Regions from separate parts of the Methylotenera sp. E1MeOHC1 genome, predicted to be linked through region 2. Evidence: riboswitches for the same ligand, from Rfam matches in the RefSeq annotation. Region 2 holds a riboswitch; the other holds the start of a gene.
What was found. Region 2 has a riboswitch for cobalamin ahead of ACSSU7_RS08345 (TonB-dependent receptor). Riboswitches for the same ligand answer to the same signal wherever they lie in the genome.
Positions count from the first base shown of each region.

Region 1 (11,404 bases), 710 kb from region 2:
CTACTTCCTGGTAAGCATTAAATACTTCAGATTCGTCTAAACCCAAACTCTCAACGATGTATTGATAGGCATGTGTATGAATCGCCTCTTCAAAGCCTTGGCGCAGCAAGTATTGGCGGCACTCTGGCGCAGTGATGTGGCGATAAGTGCCCAGCACGATATTGTTCGCAGCCAATGAGTCAGCTGTGGTAAAAAAGCCCAGATTACGCTTAACAATCAGACGTTCATCGTCGGTCAGTGCAGTGCTGTCCTTCCACTGTGCAATGTCGCGGCTCATGGAAACTTCTTGCGGCATCCAGTGATTGGCACAACCGGCCAAGTATTTATCCCACGCCCAATGGTATTTGAACGGCACTAGTTGATTCACGTCCGTTTGGCCGTTAATCATGCGCTTATCTGAGGCATTCACACGGCCTGAAATAGACGGCTGGTTTGCTGCTACTGGCGCTGCGGTTGGTGTTGGCACTGGCGCCAGTTGTGGCTTAGTTGGCTCTACGTAAACTTCATCTTCAAATGAAAGCATGTTTTTTCCTTAATTCTTCGTCATCATTTTTAGCAAGCTAGTGAGAGCTATTCAGTGCGAGGCACGACAAGCGCAAAAGACAAGACAGTACAAATAGTACGGCGCAGTCTTTGAGCATTGTTGTAACAAAGCAATGGATGGCTCACAGACGCTTGCTTATTGACAAGATTCGCATTCCGGGTTATCTATCGAACACATCTTTGGCGCTGGTTCTGGCGCACTTGATGCAACCGCATTCAACTCGCCACCACTACCAGTCGATTTCTCTGCCGCTGTTGCGCCTAATGAACGTAAGTAATACGTCGTTTTCAAGCCACGTTGCCAAGCCAATAAGTACGTATCGTTAAGCTTCTTGCCTGAAGGCACTGCGAAATACAGGTTAAGTGATTGCGCCTGGTCTATCCATTTTTGGCGACGTGCTGCCGCTTCAATCAACCAGCTTGGATCAACATCAAATGCTGTTGCATAAAGCTGTTTTAAGTCTGCTGGCACGCGCTCGATAGGCGCCAATGAACCATCAAAATACTTCAGGTCTGACACCATCACGGTATCCCATAAGCCACGTGCTTTCAGATCATTGACCAATTGCTCATTCACAATGGTGAACTCGCCAGATAAGTTAGATTTCACGTACAGGTTTTGGTACTCAGGCTCAATGCTGGCAGATACGCCGACGATATTAGAAATCGTCGCAGTTGGCGCAATCGCCACGCAATTAGAGTTACGCATACCTACTTTTTGGATGCGGCTACGCAAAGCGTCCCAATCCAATGTCTTGCTTCTATCCACTTCCACATTGCCGCCACGCTCACTAGCTAACAAATCTAATGTATCTAATGGCAAGATGCCTTGATCCCACAAGCTGCCTTTAAAGCTAGAGTAAGGGCCGCGCTCTTCTGCCAACACGGTTGATGCCCAGTACGCGTTGTAGCACACCATTTCCATGGCGCGGTCGGCAAACTCAACCGCTTCCATACTTGCATAAGGAATACGCATTGCGTGCAGGCAGTTTTGAAAGCCCATGATGCCCATACCCACTGGGCGGTGACGTGTGTTGGAGTTGCGCGCTTTACCCACTGGGTAGAAGTTGATATCCACCACGTTATCCAACATGCGCATGCCGACTTTAATCGTGGCTTGCAATTTGTCGTTATCTAGCACTAACTTTCCGTTAACTTCTGTTAAATGTTGCAATAAGTTCACAGAACCCAAGTTGCATACAGCGATTTCTGTATCAGAAGTATTCAGCGTGATTTCTGTACATAAGTTAGAACTATGCACCACACCCACGTGCTGCTGTGGCGAACGAATATTGCATGGGTCTTTGAACGTAATCCAAGGATGGCCTGTTTCAAATAGCATAGAAAGCATCTTGCGCCACATCTGCAAAGCAGGCACGCGCTTGAACAACTTGATTTCGCCATTATCCGCACGACGCTCGTATTCCACATAAGCCGCCTCAAACGCTTTACCGTATTTGTCATGCAAGTCCGGCACATCAGATGGTGAGAACAATGTCCACTCGCCAGCTTCAGTCACGCGGCGCATGAATAAATCTGGAATCCAATGCGCGGTATTCATGTCATGCGTACGACGGCGATCATCACCGGTGTTTTTACGCAGGTCTAAAAATTCTTCAATATCCAGATGCCAAGTTTCCAAGTAACCACATACTGCACCTTTACGTTTACCGCCTTGGTTTACCGCTACTGCCGTGTCGTTCACCACTTTTAAGAATGGAATCACGCCTTGGCTCTTACCGTTAGTGCCCTTGATGCGTGCACCTAATGAGCGAACTGGCGTCCAGTCGTTACCTAACCCGCCTGCGTATTTTTGCAGCAAAGCATTTTCTTTAATGCCTTGGTAGATACCGTCCAAGTCGTCGCTCACAGTGGTGAGGTAACAAGAAGAAAGCTGTGAATGCAATGTGCCAGCATTGAATAAAGTTGGCGTTGAGCTCATAAAGTCAAACGTACTCAATACATTGTAGAACTCGATTGCGCGCGCTTCGCGGTCAATCTCGTTAATCGCCAAACCCATCGCCACGCGCATAAAGAAGATTTGCGGTAGTTCGATACGACGCTCTTCAATATGCAAGAAGTAGCGGTCATATAAAGTTTGAATACCTAAGTAACTAAATTGGAAATCGCGCTCTTTAACCAAAGCTGCGGCCAGTTTACCCAAATCAAACTGTGCCAAACGTGGGTCTAACAAATCTGAGCCGATACCGATTTTGATATAGCGTGGGAAGTATTCCACATAGTACGTATCCATTTCAGCATGGCTTACGCGCTCGCCTAATACTTCAGCTCGCACTAAATCCAGCTGCAAACGCGCTGTTACATAATTGTAAGCTGGCTCAGTTTCAATCAAGCTACGCGCAGATAAAATCAGCGCTTTATATACTTCGCTAAATGGAATGCCATCATATAAATCACGCACTGCTTGCTCTACAACGAGGTTCACATCTACTTCGTTGCCCAGATTCAGACAGGCTTCTGCCACCATGTCGTTTAGCTGTTTAATGTTAAGCGGCACTAATTTACCGTCAATATTCACATTCAGCGCATGGCTAGGTTCACTAGTCGTCGCTTTTTCTGCGGCACGTTCAGCATTGCGTTTCTCACGGTAAAGCACGTAAGCACGTGCTACGTCGTGATTGCCGCTACGCATCAAGGCTAGTTCAACCTGGTCTTGAATGTCTTCAATATGGATAGAACCACCAGCTGGTAAGCGGCGAATTAATGCGTTATTAACGATTTGGCTCAATGTGTTAACTTGGTCACGTACACGCTGTGATGCGGCACTTTGGTTACCTTCAACCGCCAAGAAGGCTTTAGTGATCGCGATAGCAATTTTGTCTAAATTAAATGTTACCGCGGCACCATTACGGCGAATTACCTGCAACATAGGCAGTAGTGTAGATTGTACTGAGTCAGTACTTGAAGATGGTTTTATGTCATCCATTTAGATTTCCCTTTTTTAATAAAGGGCAGGTACGCTTTATAGGCGAGCATCTTCTACAATAGAAAAATACGCCAAACAAAGACCAGCATGGCGGATAGATTGAGTCTACCCATCTGCCGAGGACACCCCGCCTCAAACGTTATAAAAGTATTCACACAAGTGCAGCGTGAAAATGTCTACGGCAGGTCTCCTGGCTCTCAGGTCATCATCATTTTGCTAGCCTTCCCAAATTTTAATTAATCAAAATTCAGTGGCGAGAAATACAAAATAACTCTCTGATTACAGTTGCGGGGGCAGCCCCGGTATTGATGTTTGCGCTAGGTCAAACTTCGCACCGGATTCCCTATTATCTTAATTTTCGACTGAAAAATAAGAACCGTGTGCAAGCACTATAACGCAACATAGTGGGTGATTTCAATATTAAAAGCACAATATATAGATATTATTTATTTTAAATTTCCATACCTATGTTTTATAAGGATTTTTTTAATTGGCTTTTTTAGCTTGATTAGATTGCAAAAGCACAAGAGATTTTAAGTCTCTTGTGCTTTAGTCAGTTAATTGAAGGGGGATTAAGCTTTGCAGTGGGGTAGAGGCTCACGTCAGCTATGCGCTCTAGTCAATTTTGGTCAGCCTTAGGATTAGGTTGTGGTGATTCTATTATTTTTTTGCAATCGTGATGATGCCAGCAATAATTAATACTGCGCCTATCATCATGCGTAAGGTGATAACTTCTTTAAATAGCAGCCATGCCAATATCACGGTGACAACCACGCTGCCTTTATCAATCAGAGCGACCGTTGCTACATCCCCCATTTTCAGTGCTTTGTAATAAAAAATCCAAGAGCCGGCAGTGGTGAGGGCGGATAGTGCCAGCCAGATATAATGATGTTTTTGCAGGTTTTTAATTTCAGCCGGTGTGACGGCAAGCAGACCAAACAAAATAATAAATGCGCAAACAAACAGTGTTCTTAGCGTTAAACCAAGCTCAGCAGAAATGCCAGTTAAGCCCTGTTTTGCAATGACGGCAGTAAAGCCTGCAAACAGCATGGAGATAATAGCGTATAGAACCCAGCGTTCCATGGTGAATTAATTTAGTTTCCTCTCTGCATGATTGTCAGAGATAGCCGCTGATTTTAACGCGGTATTTTTAGAGAAAATGCCTTTTTTGGCTGCACATATGTGTGAATCTAACTCATACGAAGCCAGTATAGTACAAAATAAATCGTCATGGCTCAGCGCATGGTCTTGATACGATTTAATATCATCCAAGCGATAATCAAAGCTTTTCCCGGCCCATACAATGGCTGGAACATGCGTTTGCTCTTTAGGCGCCATCATATACGGTGCGGCATGTAGGTAAATGCCGTGTTCACCTAAAGACTCACCATGATCTGCGATGTAAAGCATTGCTGTTTCGTGCGTGCTGTCGTATTTTTTGAGAAAACTAATCACTTCGGATAAAAAATAATCCGTATATAAAATTGCATTGTCATAAGCATTATCAATTTCCTGTTTAGAGCAATCTCTCAACTCACCAGTTTGGCAGGCAGGTTTAAAGCGTTCAAATGCTTTGGGGTATCTGCGATAGTACTCAGGGCCGTGATTGCCCATTTGGTGCAATACAATCATCATGTCTTGAGATTTGTGCGCCTCAATATACTTATCAAGCCCGCTTAACATACCGATATCTCTACACTCACCTTCGCAAGTTGGATTGAGCGTTGGCGACTTAAAGTCCTCATATTTAACTCTGGTGGCAACTCCTTTAGAGTCTGAGTTATTGTCGCGCCACAGCACCTCAATACCATTTTTTTTCAGAACGTCTAATACATTTTCTTGCTCAAGCGCTTTTTCTTTATCGTACTTATCTCGCCCTAAAGATGAAAACATGCATGGCACAGAGACGCCGGTAGATGTCCCGCATGAGCTGACATTACTAAAGCTTACAAGGTTTTCTTTGGCGAGCAATGGGTTGGTTTCTCGCTTATATCCATTTAATGAGAAGCGGTCTGCACGGGCAGTTTCACCAACTACTAATATGATGAGCTCTTTTTTACTTGTGCTTGGGTCAATTAAAACCGCATCTTCTGCCGTTTTATGTAACACCGCATGACTTGCAATTTTTGATTGCTCTGTGACGTATTTAATCGCCGAGTACACTGAGTAAGTTGGGTTAGCGTAGAACCTGACAATTTTATGTTCTCGTATAAACGAGCTGTAGTCAGCGGTGAACGGTATTACTAATAAAACGATGCTTACCAAGCAAACAGCGATGGTTTTTAATCTAGATTTAAATTCCGCTTTGAAATTGATTGGTGCGGGGCAGTATTTAATAATTAACCATGCCGGTATAACACCGAAAACTAAAGTTCTCACGATTAAGCTCATGGTAATTAAGCTAGCAAACTCGTTTGTACTGGTTTGCATGATGTTATCAATCATGACGGTATCGATAATGACACCTAAGTGGTCCATATAATAAGCGGCTTGCGATGCAATAATGACAAACAATGCCAATATCCAGCGTGTAAATTTTCCATGGCAAATGGATAAAAAGAAAACGGCGGTCAGTGCGCTAAAGAATAAAGCCAATGAGGTTAAAAAAGGTGCATTGGCAACTGTAAGTGGGTATATGTGCGCAATGCCGTGAAACAGGGCGAAGTTGCCTGTTAGCATGATGAAAATGACCACTAACAATATGGCTTGTGTTTGATTCAGAAATTTTGACAATTCTGTTTTGTCGGTAACTTCTGGCTTCATTGACTGCATAGTATGGGGTGTGCCTTAGCTTAAATATTATTAAGGTAAGAGCAGTAAATGTGCCAGATGCCTACTGCATTGATTTATATAAGTAAAAAATTAAATATGAATGATGCATGGTGCAATAATTGCATGAATTGATTTAAGAATTAAATACGGCACTGCATAAATTGTAGATTGCTCCCTTGTGATGTTTAATTACATGCAGCATGTGTAAGCTATGGTGGGCAATAGCGTTTGATTGCATCAATGGGTTGGTAATTATTCATTGTGCGCTATGTTGAAAGTAAGCTGGCATTCAATTCTAGTGCTAAACTTTATGCGTTGTGCGATAAGTAAGGACGACCTTGCTTATTTAGATTAATCTCGGGACGACCCAATATTTTTTTGTGAGGTGTTAAGATGAGTTGGGCGATTCTTGTGGCGGCCGGGCTGTTAGAGGTAGTGTGGGCGATAGGCTTGAAGTATACCGAGGGTTTTACGCGACTTTGGCCAACGGTAGGCACCGTGCTGGCAATGGTACTGAGCGTTTGGCTGCTAGGAATGGCAATGAAATCATTACCCGTTGGAACGGCGTATGCGGTTTGGGTAGGAATCGGTGCCATTGGCACAGCAATTTTTGGCATATTGCTATTTGATGAATCTGCGAACTTAGGTAGGCTACTAAGTTTGTTATGCATATTTGTTGGTATAGTAGGGCTGAAGTTAAGCACAGCCATTTAGTGCTTTTGGCCTGTAGTTTGTTTGGCATTGCAGGCCGAAACAGACCCCACACCATCAAGGTGTACATTCAGCAAGCGCCATTCACATTACGCTTAGACTACTTAGCCATTTTTATCACTGCGTATCAATCCACTGCTAAGGAAATAATACGTGATCAGTTGGCCAAGTTCCTTCATAGCTGGCTTCGGGATGTCTTTTAATCAAGATGTCGCGAATCTCAATGAGTCTATGCAAGGGTACAGAAACAATCATCAGCACTTTTCCGGCATTAATTGGTTTTTTATATGGCTCTAGCCTATGGTTTGGGACTCCAGTCGCTAAAGTCCCCGCCCAAATCGCACTCGCCACCCCACCAATCAACATGGTGTAGGGGATAATGGCTGTAGAAACCGAGCCAAACCACCATGGAACCATGATGGCTAGAACTCCAGCCAATGCTCCTAGTACCGCGCCTAGCAACATGCCTACACTTGCGCAAAAAACGAGTTCTGATCTCTCTATTACATTTGCCTCAGGCAGGTCGCCCAAAGGTTTATCTGGTCTAGCCAAAAAGTGAATATGATTAGCGTCAATGCGCGCTAGCAATAATTCGTTCATCATCACTTGCGCACTTTTAATATCTGGTAACACGAAATAAAGTCTACGTCTCATCGCGTTCTCCTATGTATTTTGCAGTTAGGATTCAGCCTAGGTTGGTTAACTTAGATTAATTAGCTGAGATTCATTAATGCTTGCTTAACTAGCTTAGTTATCCACCACCTTTTAACAATCGCTTTTATTGATTGCTGTACTTTATAAACGGTTATTTTAATAAATAACCAATTTATAAATTAACATATTGGCAAAGTGACTACTCACACTTATCAATACCATTAGTAATGTGCCATTCAATCTGAGCACGTAGACTGTTTACTCGCGACAAATGCATAAGTTACGCCAATTAAAGTCGGACACCATTCACTAATCAAAGTTCTGATTAGTGTGATGGTGAAAGACGCCAATATCGTTCCCTGATCTCTATCAGGGAACGATATAAATACACCCTTTGCTCTACCTTGCTGCCGCACTGTACCGTGTTGCGTCCTCCCAGCCTTTAGTGGCGTTACCTGTGCTATAGGAGTGCGCACCTGCACCAGCTAAATGACCGCCATCTACAATAAGATACTCTTCTCGAATAGGCTTGCCTTCAAACCAGCACTCCAGAATTTCACGTGTACCAGCGGCATACCGCGCTTGTGCGCTGAGGCTAGTGCCTGATACGTGTGGTGTCATCCCGTGGTATGGCATAGTGCGCCATGGGTGGTCTTTAGGTGCAGGTTGTGGAAACCACACATCGCCTGCATAACCAGCTAATTGACCGCTTTTTAATGCTCGCGCTACTGCGTCTTTGTCGCATATTTTTCCACGAGCAGTATTCACAATGTAAGCACCTCGTTTCATCTTAGCAATCAACGCATCATCAAACATATGTTCTGTTTCAGGGTGCAATGGGCAATTAATCGTCACCACATCACACACTTTCACCATAGATTCCACATTGGGGTGGAACGTGAGGTGTAGTTCTTTTTCAATGTCTGGTGATAACCGATGCCGGTCGGTGTAATGCAGTTTTACGTCAAAAGGTTTAAGTCGCCTTAACACAGCCAAACCGATACGGCCGGCGGCCACAGTGCCGACATTCATCCCTTCTAAATCATAAGAGCGGGTCACGCAGTCGGCAATGTTCCAGCCGCCACTCACGACCCATTGATACGAAGGAATGTAATTGCGCACCAAACTTAGAATCATCATCACCACATGCTCAGAAACGCTGATGCTGTTGCTATAGCTAACCTCAGCAACGGTGACGCCATGTTTGATGGCAGCCTGTAGGTCTATGTGGTCCGAGCCTATACCTGCAGTGATTGCCAACTTTAATTTTGGTGCCTTGGTAAAGCGATCTTCAGTCAGGTAAGCCGGCCAAAATGGCTGGGAGATAATGATATCGGTGTCTGGTAGCTCTTTCTCCAGTCGTGAGTCGGGGCCATCCTTGTCAGAAGTCACCACTAACTGATGGCCGCGTGATTCTAGAAACTTTCGTAACCCGAGTTCACCCGATACGCTACCTAACAACTGGCCGGGCTTGAAGTCAATGGCTTCTGGCGTAGGCAAGGTCTGCCCGCCAGGGTAAGTCTTGATATCGGGTATTCCGTCACGCGGGTATGATTTTGGATACCCCGAGACAGGGTCGTCATACAGTACACAAAGAATTTTGCTCATTTTAGCCTCCTTTCGATAAACGACAGAAACTCCAGAGAGCCTTTCTTGGTGTTAAATGCTAGCCTTGAGCTTAGTATTTAATGCTTGTTGCAGGCTTCCCCGCATGTTCTATCTTTATCTGGCGTCGGAACATATTTTCAATAACTAGTAAACTGTTACGCAATTGAGCCTAGCAGAAGCCAAGTATTGAATTCTCATGTAACGAGCGCATCCAAACCTCCTCATACAGTTCGACATTGTAGTTCTTAATAAATTCTGGGAGGTTTAGGTTGCATGCGGGATGTATAAAAGACAAAAGGCTTACAGTCGTTAAACTGTAAGCCTTTGTTTATTTGGTGCGCCCGAAGAGATTCGAACTCCTGACCCCTTGGTTCGTAGCCAAGTACTCTATCCAGCTGAGCTACGGGCGCGAAAGCGTGCATTATACTCGAAGCTGGGATTTTTTCCAGCAAAATAATAAAATATTTCACACTTATAAAACTTGGCGGAGAGCGAGGGATTCGAACCCTCGATACAGATTTAAGCCCGTATGCTTCCTTAGCAGGGAAGTGCCTTCGACCACTCGGCCAGCTCTCCGTTTACTTCAATTACGCTTCTTACGAGGGCGTGATACTACGCTAAACGCTTTTAAAAATCAACGTTAACTTGCAATTATGCTGCTTCTAATTCAAATGCTTTATGTAGAACACGTACAGCAAGCTCTAAATATTTTTCATCTACCACTACTGCAATCTTAATTTCAGAGGTAGAGATCATTTGAATGTTAATGCCTTCTTCCGCTAGTGTGCGGAACATTTGGCTTGCAATGCCTACGTGTGAGCGCATGCCGACGCCAACGATAGAAACTTTAGCAATTTTATCGTCGCCATTAATTTCGCGTGCGCCGATATGGCCTTGTACTTTATCGCGCAAGATACTTAAAGCTTTGTTCATTTCATTTTTATGCACAGTGAATGTGAAGTCGGTTGTACCGTCTGCACCTGTGTTTTGGATAATCATATCCACGTCAACATTTGCTTCAGCCACTGGGCCAAGAATCTGGTAAGCAATACCAGGCTTGTCCGGCACGCCTAATACAGTGATTTTGGCTTCGTCGCGGTTAAAGGCAATGCCAGAAATAACGGGTTGTTCCATTGTATTTTCTTCCTCAAATGTGATTAGTGTGCCATCGCCTTCTTCTTCAAAGCTAGATAACACGCGTAATTTAACTTTATATTTGCCTGCAAACTCAACAGAGCGAATTTGTAATACTTTGCTGCCTTGAGAGGCTAGCTCTAGCATTTCTTCAAACGTAATTTTATCTAGGCGACGCGCTTCAGGGACTACGCGCGGGTCTGTGGTGTAAACGCCGTCTACATCTGTGTAGATTTGGCATTCATCAGCTTTCAATGCTGCAGCCAGCGCTACACCTGTGGTGTCAGAGCCGCCGCGGCCAAGCGTGGTGATATTGCCATCAGCATCTACGCCTTGGAAGCCAGCCACTACAACTACGTAGCCGTCATCTAGGTCTTGTTTGATGTTGTGTTCATCAATGCTCAAGATACGCGCTTTGGTGTGCGAGTCATCAGTCAGAATTTTAACTTGTGAGCCAGTGTAGCTTTTTGCTTTGATGCCAAGTTCCATCAATGCTAGTGCTGTCATGCCAATCGTAACTTGTTCGCCCGTAGCAACCATTACGTCCAGTTCGCGCGGGTCTGGATCCGGCATGATTTCTTTAGCTAATGCAATCAGTCGGTTGGTTTCACCTGACATGGCAGAAACAACGACGACAATTTGGTGGCCTAGTGCCTTGTAGCGGGCAACGCGCGCAGCAAGGCTTTTGATACGCTCAGGATTGGCAACAGAGGTGCCGCCGTATTTTTGTACAATAAGTGCCATAAAAGTTCTTTTAACCTTATTAACTGTTTTAACTGTGTTTAATTTTGCTAACAACGCATGCTGTTAGGTGAAGCTGATAGTGCATTTTCCAGTATTTGGCTAGCGATTTACTGCCAACCAGATACTGGTATTTTAATTTAGTTTGCTGGCTACCCAATCCGTTACGCTGGTTAACGCTTGTGGAAGCTTGCTTGCATCGCTACCACCAGCCATTGCCATGTCAGGCTTGCCACCGCCTTTACCACCTACTTGACCTGCAACAAAGTTGACTAGTTCGCCAGCCTTCACTTT
Region 1 covers NZ_CP196025.1:2,469,470-2,480,873, forward strand. The annotation lists gene ACSSU7_RS11640 (ribonucleotide-diphosphate reductase subunit beta) at 1-523, opposite strand, end outside; gene ACSSU7_RS11645 (ribonucleoside-diphosphate reductase subunit alpha) at 680-3,490, opposite strand; cobalamin riboswitch at 3,654-3,886, opposite strand; gene ACSSU7_RS11650 (EamA family transporter) at 4,151-4,573, opposite strand; gene ACSSU7_RS11655 (phosphoethanolamine transferase) at 4,580-6,262, opposite strand; gene sugE (quaternary ammonium compound efflux SMR transporter SugE) at 6,656-6,976, shown strand; gene ACSSU7_RS11665 (hypothetical protein) at 7,112-7,627, opposite strand; gene ACSSU7_RS11670 (NAD-dependent formate dehydrogenase) at 8,027-9,235, opposite strand; tRNA gene ACSSU7_RS11675 (tRNA-Arg) at 9,569-9,645, opposite strand; tRNA gene ACSSU7_RS11680 (tRNA-Ser) at 9,718-9,811, opposite strand; gene ACSSU7_RS11685 (aspartate kinase) at 9,887-11,113, opposite strand; gene alaS (alanine--tRNA ligase) at 11,246-11,404, opposite strand, start outside.
Region 1: another riboswitch for cobalamin. It lies ahead of ACSSU7_RS11645 (ribonucleoside-diphosphate reductase subunit alpha); the one in region 2 lies ahead of ACSSU7_RS08345 (TonB-dependent receptor).

Region 2 (11,404 bases):
CCGTCAAATTCACCAATTGGTCGATAAAGAGCGGATTAATACCGCGCAAGCGATTGGTGACCATGAAAACACTGCACGCATGGCTGAGTTCCTGCGCTTAAAAGTAGAAGGGATATTAGAGTGTGGCGAGCTAATGGTAGTGACCTTATGCGACAAACGCGAAGAACACATTTTTGGCCGCAGAACCTTGCCTGAGATGGATATTGCCTCCGTCAGCTGCGCCATACAAAACATGTGGCTGGCCTCACGCGCTGAGGGTCTGGGCATGGGCTGGGTGTCTATTTTTGACCCTGTAGAATTAGGTGCCTTACTCAATATGCCAACAGGTGCTAAGCCAGTGGCCATTTTATGCTTAGGCCACGTAAACTCCTTTTACAAAGAGCCGATGCTGATAGAAACCGGCTGGAAACAAGCCAAACCGCTTGCGGATATGGTGATGGAAAATCAGTGGAAAAGTACAGAATGAGGTACCCGCAACGTATTGTATGCCTCACTACCGAGCCCACAGAAGTACTGTACCTGCTAGGTGAACAGGCGCGCATTGTCGGCATCTCTGGCTTTACCACCCGCCCAGCCATTGCACGCCAAGAAAAACCCAAAATCGCCGCCTTTACCAGTGCTAAGATTGATAAAATATTAGATCTCAAGCCTGACTTAGTGATTGGCTTCTCCAACCTGCAGGCGGATATTGCAGCATCTCTGATTCGCGCTGGCGTAGAAGTACATATCTTTAACCAGCGCTCGATTGCACAAATGCTTAACATGATTACCACCGTGGGCAGCCTAGTCGGCGCCTCGGATAAAGCGTTTAAACTAATTGCCGAACTAGAGCACACGATACAACAGGCAAAAGATATGGCATCTCAATTGCCAGCAAAACCTGTTGTATATTTTGAGGAGTGGAACGACCCTATGATTTGCAGTATCAAATGGGCGGCTGAACTGATTGAAATCGCTGGCGGCAAGGACTGCTTCCCGGAGCTATCCCAGTTTCACAGTGCAAAAGACAGAACGGTACAAGCCAGCCAAGTGATAGAGCGCCAGCCTGACATCATTATCGGCTCATGGTGTGGTAAGAAATTTCAGCCTGAACAGGTGATCGCCAGAGAGGACTGGCATAGCATCCCTGCAGTAAAAAACGGCTTGGTATTTGAAATTAAATCGGCGGATATTCTGCAGCCTGGGCCGTCACTGATTACCCACGGTTTGCAGCAAGTGCAGGCTATTATCCAGCAATGGGCTTTAGTACACAGCAACAATAGGAACTAACATGGCTACACACCTTATTTTAGGCGGCGCACGCTCAGGCAAAAGCGCCTTCGCAGAAAAACTGGCTTTGGCATCTGGCCAGCCGGTCACTTATATTGCCACGGCACAAGTGTACGATACAGAGTTTGGCACACGCGTTGACCAGCACAAAACTCGTCGCCCAGCGCATTGGGCAACGGTAGAGCAGTCTTTTAACTTAGCAGAAGCGTTGCAAACCCATGCCAAAGCGGACACCTGCATTATTGTAGATTGCCTCACACTTTGGCTGGCGCAATGCATTTGCCCAGACTGCGACCGACCAGAGGGTTTAGACTGGCAACATGAACGCAACACGCTATTAGAGACCCTACCCAAGCTGGAAGGGACTATATTGCTGGTCAGCAATGAGGTAGGCATGGGCATCGTGCCCTTAGGTGAGATTAACCGTCAGTTTCAAGACGAACAAGGCCGCCTTAACCAAGCAGTCGCTGCATGCGTTAATCAAGTTAGCTTTATTGCAGCAGGCCTGCCGCTTACCCTTAAAGGGTAACTATTTAAAGGATAAATATGGAAACAACGACTTTTGAACTACAAGGTGAGTTTATCGAACTTTGTAACCTACTAAAACTTGCAGGCATTGCCAATAGCGGCGGCCAAGGCAAAGTGATGGTTAGCGATGGCATCGTTACGGTGGATGGCAATATTGAAACTAGACGCACTGCAAAAATACGCTCAGGGCAAGTTGTAGAGTGCTTGGGGCAAACGGTTAAAGTGCTATAAACGCTGTTTGACTATAAGCCTTAATTAACTTTACCGAGCGCTCTAGGTTACTTTTAGTTACTATCGATTACCAGCGACTACGGCTTGCGCCCACTTTCTACGAACTCTGCGCCAACCTAGCACGATACCTGCTATTGTGAGTAACACCCCGCCTGCCGACAGCACAAAAATGGTGATTCTACGCGCCAGCAATCTGTCACCCAATGGCGGAATATCGATACGGTGCAAGCCATTAAACAGCCAGCGATAAGTACGACTGTAACTATCCTGTGACACGAGTATCTTGCTAGTGCGTGCATCTATGTAAAAAGTAGTATTTAAGGCATCTGCAAATGCAACACGTAATACCCGTGGTGTTTTTTGTGCGTCCTGATTGAAATATAAATCACCGCTGGTCAGCCAGTGCGCTGATGTAATCTGCGCATGAAGCGCTAACTTAGCAGCCTGCGCCTGCAATATGGCTGCCGAGAACCCTGCCACTGGCACGCCAGATTGACGATCAACAAGCGACTCCTGCTCTGCAGCTTTTGCCAAAATGTAAGTATTGCCGGCAAACTTCAGCCACTCTATCTCTTTAATATCAGTGCCAGTCAAGCGTGTGGCAAATGCCGACACAGGTAGCCTCATGTCTTGCACATTAGGTGTGCCACCTGCCCAGTGCTCAGCTTCTTCCGCACGCAAAGATCTATCTGAAAACCAACCGAATGGCGTTAAAGAAAGCCAACCGCTAAATAACCAAGTAATGCAAAAAACACCCGCACTTAAACCGACAATATGATGCCAGCGTGCCCAGCCACGGTACGGCGTAACCCTATCATTACTGTAGCGACGATTAATACGTATACGTTGCACACCTAGCCATAAACCCAAACTAGCCAGCGCCACCCCAGCAAAAGCTAGCCACAGTACAACCTGCCGCCAAAGCTCACGCTCCATACGTAAAGGCGTAAAGTAAACCCAGTGAATCACTGAACCCAGCCAATTCCACGCACGCTCAGCGCCCTGTGTATCCAGCACTACCTCACCGGTATGGCTAGAAACATACAGTTCAGTAGCATCAGCATCATCGAGTGCAACACGATATAGAGGTCGATGCCCATTCAAACTAGATGAAATAGACCATTGGTCATGATCAAGCAAGAGCGCCTCTGTTGCTTTTGCTTGACCTTGATATTGTTCAGCAGCATTGATCGCTTCTGCTTTTGAAACTTGAATAGATTCGTCAGGAATAGACTCGCCAGGTGCAACATTGGGTGCAACATTGTTCGCGTCAGCCCATATCGCTAGCCATTGCCCATGTTGCAAAAAATAGTAAGTAGGTCGATGCCCACGCATGGCCAACCTAACGCTTTCTGGTTGACCCAGTTTACCCGTTAACACCCATGCCTGTGCGGCACTAAGCTTTACCTGCTGCAACTGCAAGCTATCCAAACGGTTTAGCCGCTCAGCTTGAGTCAGTTGCGGATAAGCAACAAATAACATCACTAGGCCAGATAAGAACCAAAGCAAGACAAACAGCCCTAGTCCTATCCCTAGCCAGCGATGTATCAGATGTAAATAACGTAATTTCACATCACAACTTTATAGTTAAATCATTACCAAACCTAGTGATTAATACCAAACTTAGTGCTTAAAAAGACAACTCAGCGGTAAGCTCTACACGCCTAGATTCGCCCAAAATAAACTGCTGCGTATCGTATGAAACCGGCGCATACAGTTTATTGGTCAGGTTACGCAAATTGCCTCTCAGCGTAGCCTTTGGGTGAACACGCCATGCTATGCTCGCATCATAAACCGTATAGCCTTGCATGGTAGAAGTGTTGGCATTATTTGCATAGCGTTTACCTACCATGCGTGCGCCTACGCCAGCCTCCCAGCTTGCTTGTTGATAATAAACCCAAGCATTGGCTATTTTTTCAGGCACATCGGTTGGCGTTTTACCGGCACGCGAAACGCTAACAGCAGGATCACCAACAGCCTCAACCAACTCGTCGTAACGCGCATCAAGCAAAGCCATATTCAAATCTGTACGCCAGTGATTCACTGGGAACAAGGTTGCTGATAGCTCAACCCCGCGTGATGACTGCTTACCGCCCTGCACTCTGAGCGTTGGGTTACTTGGGTCACGGGTGATAATGTCATCTTTTGCGATATGGTAAACGGCAAAAGTAAGCTCGCCCTTACCCTCAGGTAACGCGTGTTTAATACCAAATTCAGTTTGTTGCGCTGAAGTCAGTTTAAACGCGCCATTTCTAGGCCGTAACGTCACGATAGACGATACCGGGTCAGAACCCTGACTATACTGACCATAGAATGCTGTGTTTGGCGTAGTTTGGTAAACCGCACCTAACCTGTAAGAAAACGGTGAGTAATCTTTATCAGTACTCGCCGTAGTCAAGCGGCTCTCATGGTCTACATTAATCCAGTCCTGACGCAAACCAGCGCTTAACTTAAGCTGATTGGTCACATCAAAGGCATCTTCTACAAATAAAGACTGTTGTACGGTTTTAGACACAAAGTCGAGCGCAGTCGGGTCTATGGTCTGGAAGTAACCAGGAGCAAAGTTCTTGATAGCAACGTTACTGCTAGGGTCGTTATCATTATAGAAATTGTCAAAATATTTAAAATCTACGCGCGCCACTTCATAGCCTGCAGACCAACGGTTTTTATGCCCAAAAGCATCTGCAATTGAAGTCAACGCAAAGCGGTTACCAATTTGTTTCTGCTGATGCTTAATCTCAGTGTAACCAGAGCGGTCAACGGTATTGGTGGCGTTATCAATCGAAAAGTACTCTACATTGCGCCAATGACGATGCGCATTAAACCAATAGCTCACATTGCTTAATTTAAGCGCATCCGATAACTCCCATTCAACTTTTGCACGTAAACGGTCTTCAGTGAAGCTTTGTTTATCATCGCTAATGTTGTAGTTTTCTTTACGTAAAGATGAGTCTATACGCCCATTACGTAATGGAATACCGGTATAGCGGGTCGGTGACTCATCTGAGTGGTCAAAGGTAAAATTAATGCGTAGCTTATCTGTAGGGCTAAGTAGCAAGTTGGTCATGATTTTTTGGCTATCATGCTCACCACGGTCTACATAACCATTGCCGCCAGTGACCGAAGCATCGACTCTAAATGCGCCAATTTCACCTACAGCACCGGTGCCACCGACAGCTGCCCTATATTCCCCGCGCGAACCGGTACCAACCAGTGCCTGCACAGAGCTGTCACGACTAGGCGCTTTACGTATGCTATTAACGATGCCACCCACCGTGCCATCACCAAACATGACCGAAGCTGGGCCACGTAATACTTCAACCCGTTGGTAGCCCCAAGTATCTGAAGGGTAAGTCAGGGTACTTGCAGCAGTAAGCAAACGAATACCGTCTTCAGCCTGGCCTACAGAATCGTTACCGGTAAAACCACGTGCTGAGTACGCTACACCAGAGCCAAGGTTGCTAATATCCGAAATACCGGTAGTGCGAGAAACCGCTTCATGGATATTAATATCACCACGCATACGGATAGTTTCTATGTCCAGCGTTTCTGTACTGGCTGGAATCTCAATCGCATTCAGGCCTAGTCTACTCGCTGTGCTACTGGGCTGGTTAAGGTTAAGTGCATTGCCATGATCCCATGTAGACTCAACGTTAACTTCCTTGAGTTCTACTGCTACATCATCCGCCAAAGCCAGATGTGGTAGCGCAGCCAAAACAGCTGCCGTGATTAATTGATTGCTTCTAAGCATTATTTTTATACTCCCTGATACTCATTCAACTCAACATGACCAACCGCCATGTACGTATTGCAGTGGTAGCATTTGAATAGGAGTGGGACAGTGAATATAGTCATCCGCAGCACTTATGTGACCCTATCATCGTATGCCTCTGCACGTTGCGCACTAACTTATGCGTCAAACGCGTATCAGAAGCAACATTTGCTGGTGGCGCAAATTAACTATGGGTTCAGTAATAGGTACTGCTGGGATATATATTAATGTATAGGCAAAATAACTATTTTGCTTTTTTACTCAGGACGCCCCGCCCTAATTCAAACATTACGACTACATCAAGGCAGGTCTCCTGACTCTCGGGTTGCGGCCTGACTCGCTGCCTTCCCAAATCTAACGACTCAGTGGCTAAGGGTGCGAACAGACTATCCGATTACAGTTGCGGGGGCAGTACTGGAATAAGCACAAAGACTTTCACGTCAAATGCACCGCACCAGATTCCCTATTAATCAACCAGAGTGAAACTCTAGCTAAACCTTAATCGCCGCAGTTTAGATTTTTAGGTGGGTAAAGTCAAGTTTATATAGAAATATCAAGAAGATGCGAGTTGCCTGATGCCATCTACTAGCTGACATTAGAGCAAGCGATAAAAACTACTCACGAGTAGTTTCTCTAAAACCGTACGCTGCTTACAGATATAAGTCAGGTATAAAAACCACGCAATCACTTAGAAACCTAAGCTGGCAGCCCTATCGCGTTCCAATCCAAATGCTGCTCTACGCAATCGGCCAAACGATTCAGCTCGTCATTTTTAAGCTGCTCATAATCAAAGTGCTGCTCGGTCTGCAAGCCTGCCCACGCCAGCCAAGCCGCACATGCTTCTTTGTGGTCAAACAAGCCGTGCAAATAGGTGCCGGCAATTTGCATGTCAGGCGACATCGCCCCTTCTGGCCGACTTTCAAGATGGAGTGCCGGCGTGTTGAGTGCAGCGCCTGTTGTCACCCCCATATGAATTTCGTAGCCAGCGACTTGCGCATCCGCAAACGCCAAATGCCCCGCAATCTGCTTCAATTGCTTGGTTTGCTCTAAGGTAGTTTCCATCTCCAGCCAACCCAAGCCAGAGCTGGAGCCTGCGTCACCTTCTATGGCATAAGGGTCATGGATAACGCGACCCAGCATCTGAAAGCCGCCACAAATGCCTAAGACTTTGCCGCCATAGCGTAAATGGCGAGTGAGCGCTTGCTCCCATCCATTGGCGCGTAAAAATTCAAGGTCGCCGCGTACGTTTTTGCTACCAGGCAATATCATCAGGTCTGCTTGCGGAATTGCCTCGCTAATCTTAACGAATTGAAAATCCACCTGAGGGTGCAAACGCAGTGCGTCAAAATCAGTGTGATTACTGATGTGTGGTAAAACCGGCACCACAACTTTCAAGCGCCCATTCTTAGCTCCCCCTGCGACCTGCTGGCTAACAGGTACGGAATCCTCGGCCTCGATATGCAAACCATGCAAATACGGCAATACGCCTAATATCGGTTTACCAGTTTCCTGCGTAAGCCAGTCCAGCCCTGGTTGCAATAAGGCGATATCGCCACGAAAGCGGTTAATCACAAAGCCTATCACGCGCGCCCGCTCACTTTCAGAAAGCAAGGCCATGGTGCCTACAATGTGCGCAAATACACCGCCGCGGTCAATGTCTGCAATTAAAATCACTGGGCAATCTACCGCTTCGGCAAAGCCCATATTAGCAATATCACGGTCACGCAGGTTAATCTCAGCCGGGCTGCCCGCGCCTTCTACCACTACACACTCGTATTGCGACTTTAATCGCTCCCAAGAAGCCAGCACGGCGTGCATCGCGATCGGCTTGTAGGCGTGGTAACCCACCGCCTCTAAGTTACATTCCACCTTGCCGTGCACAATCACCTGACAGCCAGTATCCGAGTTAGGCTTAAGCAGCACTGGGTTCATATCGGTATGTGGCGCTAACCCACAAGCTTGTGCCTGCACAGCCTGCGCACGCCCTATCTCGCCACCATCTACCGTCACCGCTGAATTTAACGCCATATTTTGCGGCTTGAATGGGGCAACACGTACACCTCTGCGATACAATACACGGCATATCGCTGCAACTAGCGTACTTTTACCGGCATCTGATGTCGTTCCCTGAACCATAAGTGATTTAAATGTCATTTGATTATTATCCCATCATCAGCGCCTATAGCACAGCCCTAGCGGTAATTACTGCTGTTCTGTTAGATGCTCTACTAGGCGAGCCTAAGCGCTGGCACCCACTCGTTGGCTTTGGCTGGATGGCAAACAAAATAGAACATGTGCTCAACCAAAACATGCGACCATGCCTTGCCCGTTTGGCTGGACTAAGCGCTTGGTTATTACTATTACTACCGTTTACCGCCATCAGCTACCTAGCTCGCCATACCCCATTTGCATGGGTCGCCGATGTTGCTTTGCTTTATTTGGCCATCGGCGCACAAAGCCTCAGCCAGCATGCACTGCAAGTGCATGCACCGCTATCAGAGGGCAACCTGCAACAGGCAAGGCGTGCCATTAGCATGATTGTAAGCCGTGACACTTCGCAATTAAACGAAACTGAAATTGCCACCGCCACCGTGGAATCGGTATTGGAGAATGGCAATGATGCAATATTTGGCGCGATATTCTGGTTTGTATTATTAGGTGGGTCTGGGGCAGTGCTGTTTAGATTAGCCAATACATTAGATGCCATGTGGGGTTACAGAACCCCGCGCTTTTTATATTTCGGCTGGGCGGCTGCGCGTTTAGACGATATTTTAAACTTAATCCCAGCACGCCTCACCGCCCTAAGTTACGCCTTATGCGGCCATACCCGAGCTGCATTAAAATGCTGGATGGCACAATCTAGCACTTGGTACAGCCCCAACGCCGGGCCGGTAATGTCGGCAGGCGCAGGCGCGTTAGAGGTACAACTCGGTGGCAATGCGGTATATCACGGCACAGCCAAGCAGCGCCCCACACTAGGCATGGGCGCATTAGCCAATACGCAACATATTTTAAGCGCTACTAACCTAGTCAAACGCAGTATTGCGCTGTGGTGTTTGGTAATCATAGCGGTATCAATCTTGATGCATATTAAAGGAAGCCTTTATCTTGCTTGAACATGGTGGCAACTTAAGCGCCGCTGTCGCGCAGTATAAAATCCCGCTAGAGAACTGGCTAGATTTATCAACAGGTATCAACCCCTGCCATTACCCCATCCCCGAGATTCCAGCACATTTATGGCGCAATCTGCCGAATGATGAGGATGGGCTGATTGCAACTGCCGCGCAGTATTATGGCTGCCAATCGCTCATCGCTACCAGCGGCTCACAAGCTGCACTACAAACCCTGCCTAAGCTTAGGCTTTGTAGCAGAGTTGCCATGCTCAACCCCATGTACCAAGAGCACGCACACGCTTGGCAGCGCTGCGGGCATCAGGTAATGCGCTTCAGTGATTTAAACGATGTTGACCTTATCAGCAATGCTGATGTGGTATTAGTTTGCAACCCAAACAACCCAACTGGTAAACAGTTTGCGCCACAAAACTTATTGCAGCTACATGCCATGCTAGCCAAGCGCGGCGGATGGCTGATTGTGGATGAAGCATTTATGGATGCAACGCCCGAACACAGCATTGCCCAGTACGCACATTTAGAGGGTTTATTTGTACTGCGCTCACTAGGCAAATTTTTTGGCTTAGCTGGTGCCAGAGTTGGCTTTCTGCTTGCAGCACCCGCAAAGCTACAACTGATAAAAGAGGAGTTAGGCCCATGGACGATTGCAGGCGCTAGCCGCTACATTGCCATGCAAGCGCTACAGGATTTCTCGTGGCAACAAAACACCAGACTAACCCTAGTAAACAACAGCCAGCGCCTAGCAAGCTTACTTACGCAATATGGTTTAAAGCCAGTCGGCGGGACTGCGCTTTTTCAGTACGTTGCGACTGAGGAAGCTAGCCAATTACAAGACAAGCTCGCAAGACAAGGGATTTGGGTTAGAAAATTCACGGAACAGCCAGCATTAAGATTTGGCTTACCAGACGACAATCGTTGGCAGCAATTGGAACAAGCACTGCAGAATCTATAGCGCCTGAAAACTTACAGTGGTGAACCGACCTGGCTACCGACGCTCTTTTCCAAAACTACGAGTGATGCTCAGTGCCAGTAGCAGCGTCTAATCACCGCCTTAGCGGTTAACAAACTGTATCCTAGGCACGCTATCACTGAGGGTGATTTGCGTCACGCTAGCGTGATCAATCACCAAGCGGAACAAGCCCTTTAACGGCATATTCAGGGCGTCTGCCAACATGGCGCGTATCACTCCGCCATGTGTCACAACGGCTACATTCTTTCCACGTAAGTGACTACCCACTTCCTCTGTGAAGGCTTTCGCACGGTGATATAACTGGGTAAAACTCTCCCCATTAGGTGGGGACAAATGCGCATAATCATGCGCCCAAACATCAAACAGTTCGCGCGGTATACTATCCCAAGGCTGCATTTCCCAATCACCGAAATGCAACTCCTTTAACCGTTCGTCCACTTGTAGCTCACCCAAATTAAGCGCCTGTGCTAATTTGGTACAGCGCTGCAACGGGCTAGCATAGACCGCATCAAACTGAATGCCATCTAATTTTGCGCTTAACGCACTGCACTCTGCGGCAAAGTTAGCTGAAACATCCACATCGCTCTGCCCATAACAAACGCCAGAGGGAATATCCAAGGAGGTGTGTCTAATCAAATGTAAATTCATAGCTGCTGCGCCCACACCAGCAAGCCTAAATAAAAAGCTAACTCTGTCACCTGCTGCATCGCACCCAAGCAGTCACCCGTATAACCGCCAAGCCAGCGTTTGATTTTATTGCGCCACCAAACCCACACGAACACCACCGGGGTTAAGCAACACGCAGCAAGCAACAGCCAGTCCGTAACATTCAACAGCACAGGTGAAAAATTCCAATACAGCAGCGGAATCGGCGCCACGCCAAATAGCACAGCAACCAGCAAGCCCGGCGCCTTCACTTTAGTTGCCAGCGGCTTTGCCTTGCCACTCTCCCGCACATAATCTAAATCTGCCATGACCAAGAACGCACATAAACGGCTAAATGCATGACCAATCACTAACACAAACGGTAAAAAGTAAGCAGGCAATGCATTGAGTAGTTGATATTTCGTAAACAGCGCTAAGAACAGGGCAATCGCACCATAAGTCCCCAGCCTGGAATCTTGCATAATGGCCAGTATGCGCTCGGTGTCCCAACCGCCACCTAAACCATCTGCGCTATCGGCAAGCCCATCCTCATGAAATGCACCGGTGATATAAATCGTCATCATCATGCTAATCAGCACGGCAACACTCGATGGCAACACCTTGCTCGCAAGTGCAAATGCACCTGCCCCAATCAAACCGACAAAAATCCCCACCAATGGAAAGTATTTGGCAGATCGGTTCAAATCATCAGGATGAAAGTCGCCAAACACGGGGATAGGCAACCGCGTAAAGTAGCCAACGGCTAACAACATATAGCGTCGCTCATTACGCAGAAAATTGATCACGCAGCATCCTCAGCTGTGCTCACACCGGCACTTTCAAACGAGGCCATCTCGT
Region 2 covers NZ_CP196025.1:1,761,316-1,772,719, forward strand. The annotation lists gene bluB (5,6-dimethylbenzimidazole synthase) at 1-466, shown strand, start outside; gene ACSSU7_RS08325 (cobalamin-binding protein) at 463-1,269, shown strand; gene cobU (bifunctional adenosylcobinamide kinase/adenosylcobinamide-phosphate guanylyltransferase) at 1,271-1,798, shown strand; gene ACSSU7_RS08335 (RNA-binding S4 domain-containing protein) at 1,816-2,028, shown strand; gene ACSSU7_RS08340 (PepSY domain-containing protein) at 2,089-3,600, opposite strand; gene ACSSU7_RS08345 (TonB-dependent receptor) at 3,659-5,779, opposite strand; cobalamin riboswitch at 6,085-6,316, opposite strand; gene ACSSU7_RS08350 (cobyric acid synthase) at 6,497-7,936, opposite strand; gene cbiB (adenosylcobinamide-phosphate synthase CbiB) at 7,948-8,916, shown strand; gene cobD (threonine-phosphate decarboxylase CobD) at 8,909-9,883, shown strand; gene cobC (alpha-ribazole phosphatase) at 9,983-10,549, opposite strand; gene ACSSU7_RS08370 (adenosylcobinamide-GDP ribazoletransferase) at 10,546-11,352, opposite strand; gene cobT (nicotinate-nucleotide--dimethylbenzimidazole phosphoribosyltransferase) at 11,349-11,404, opposite strand, start outside.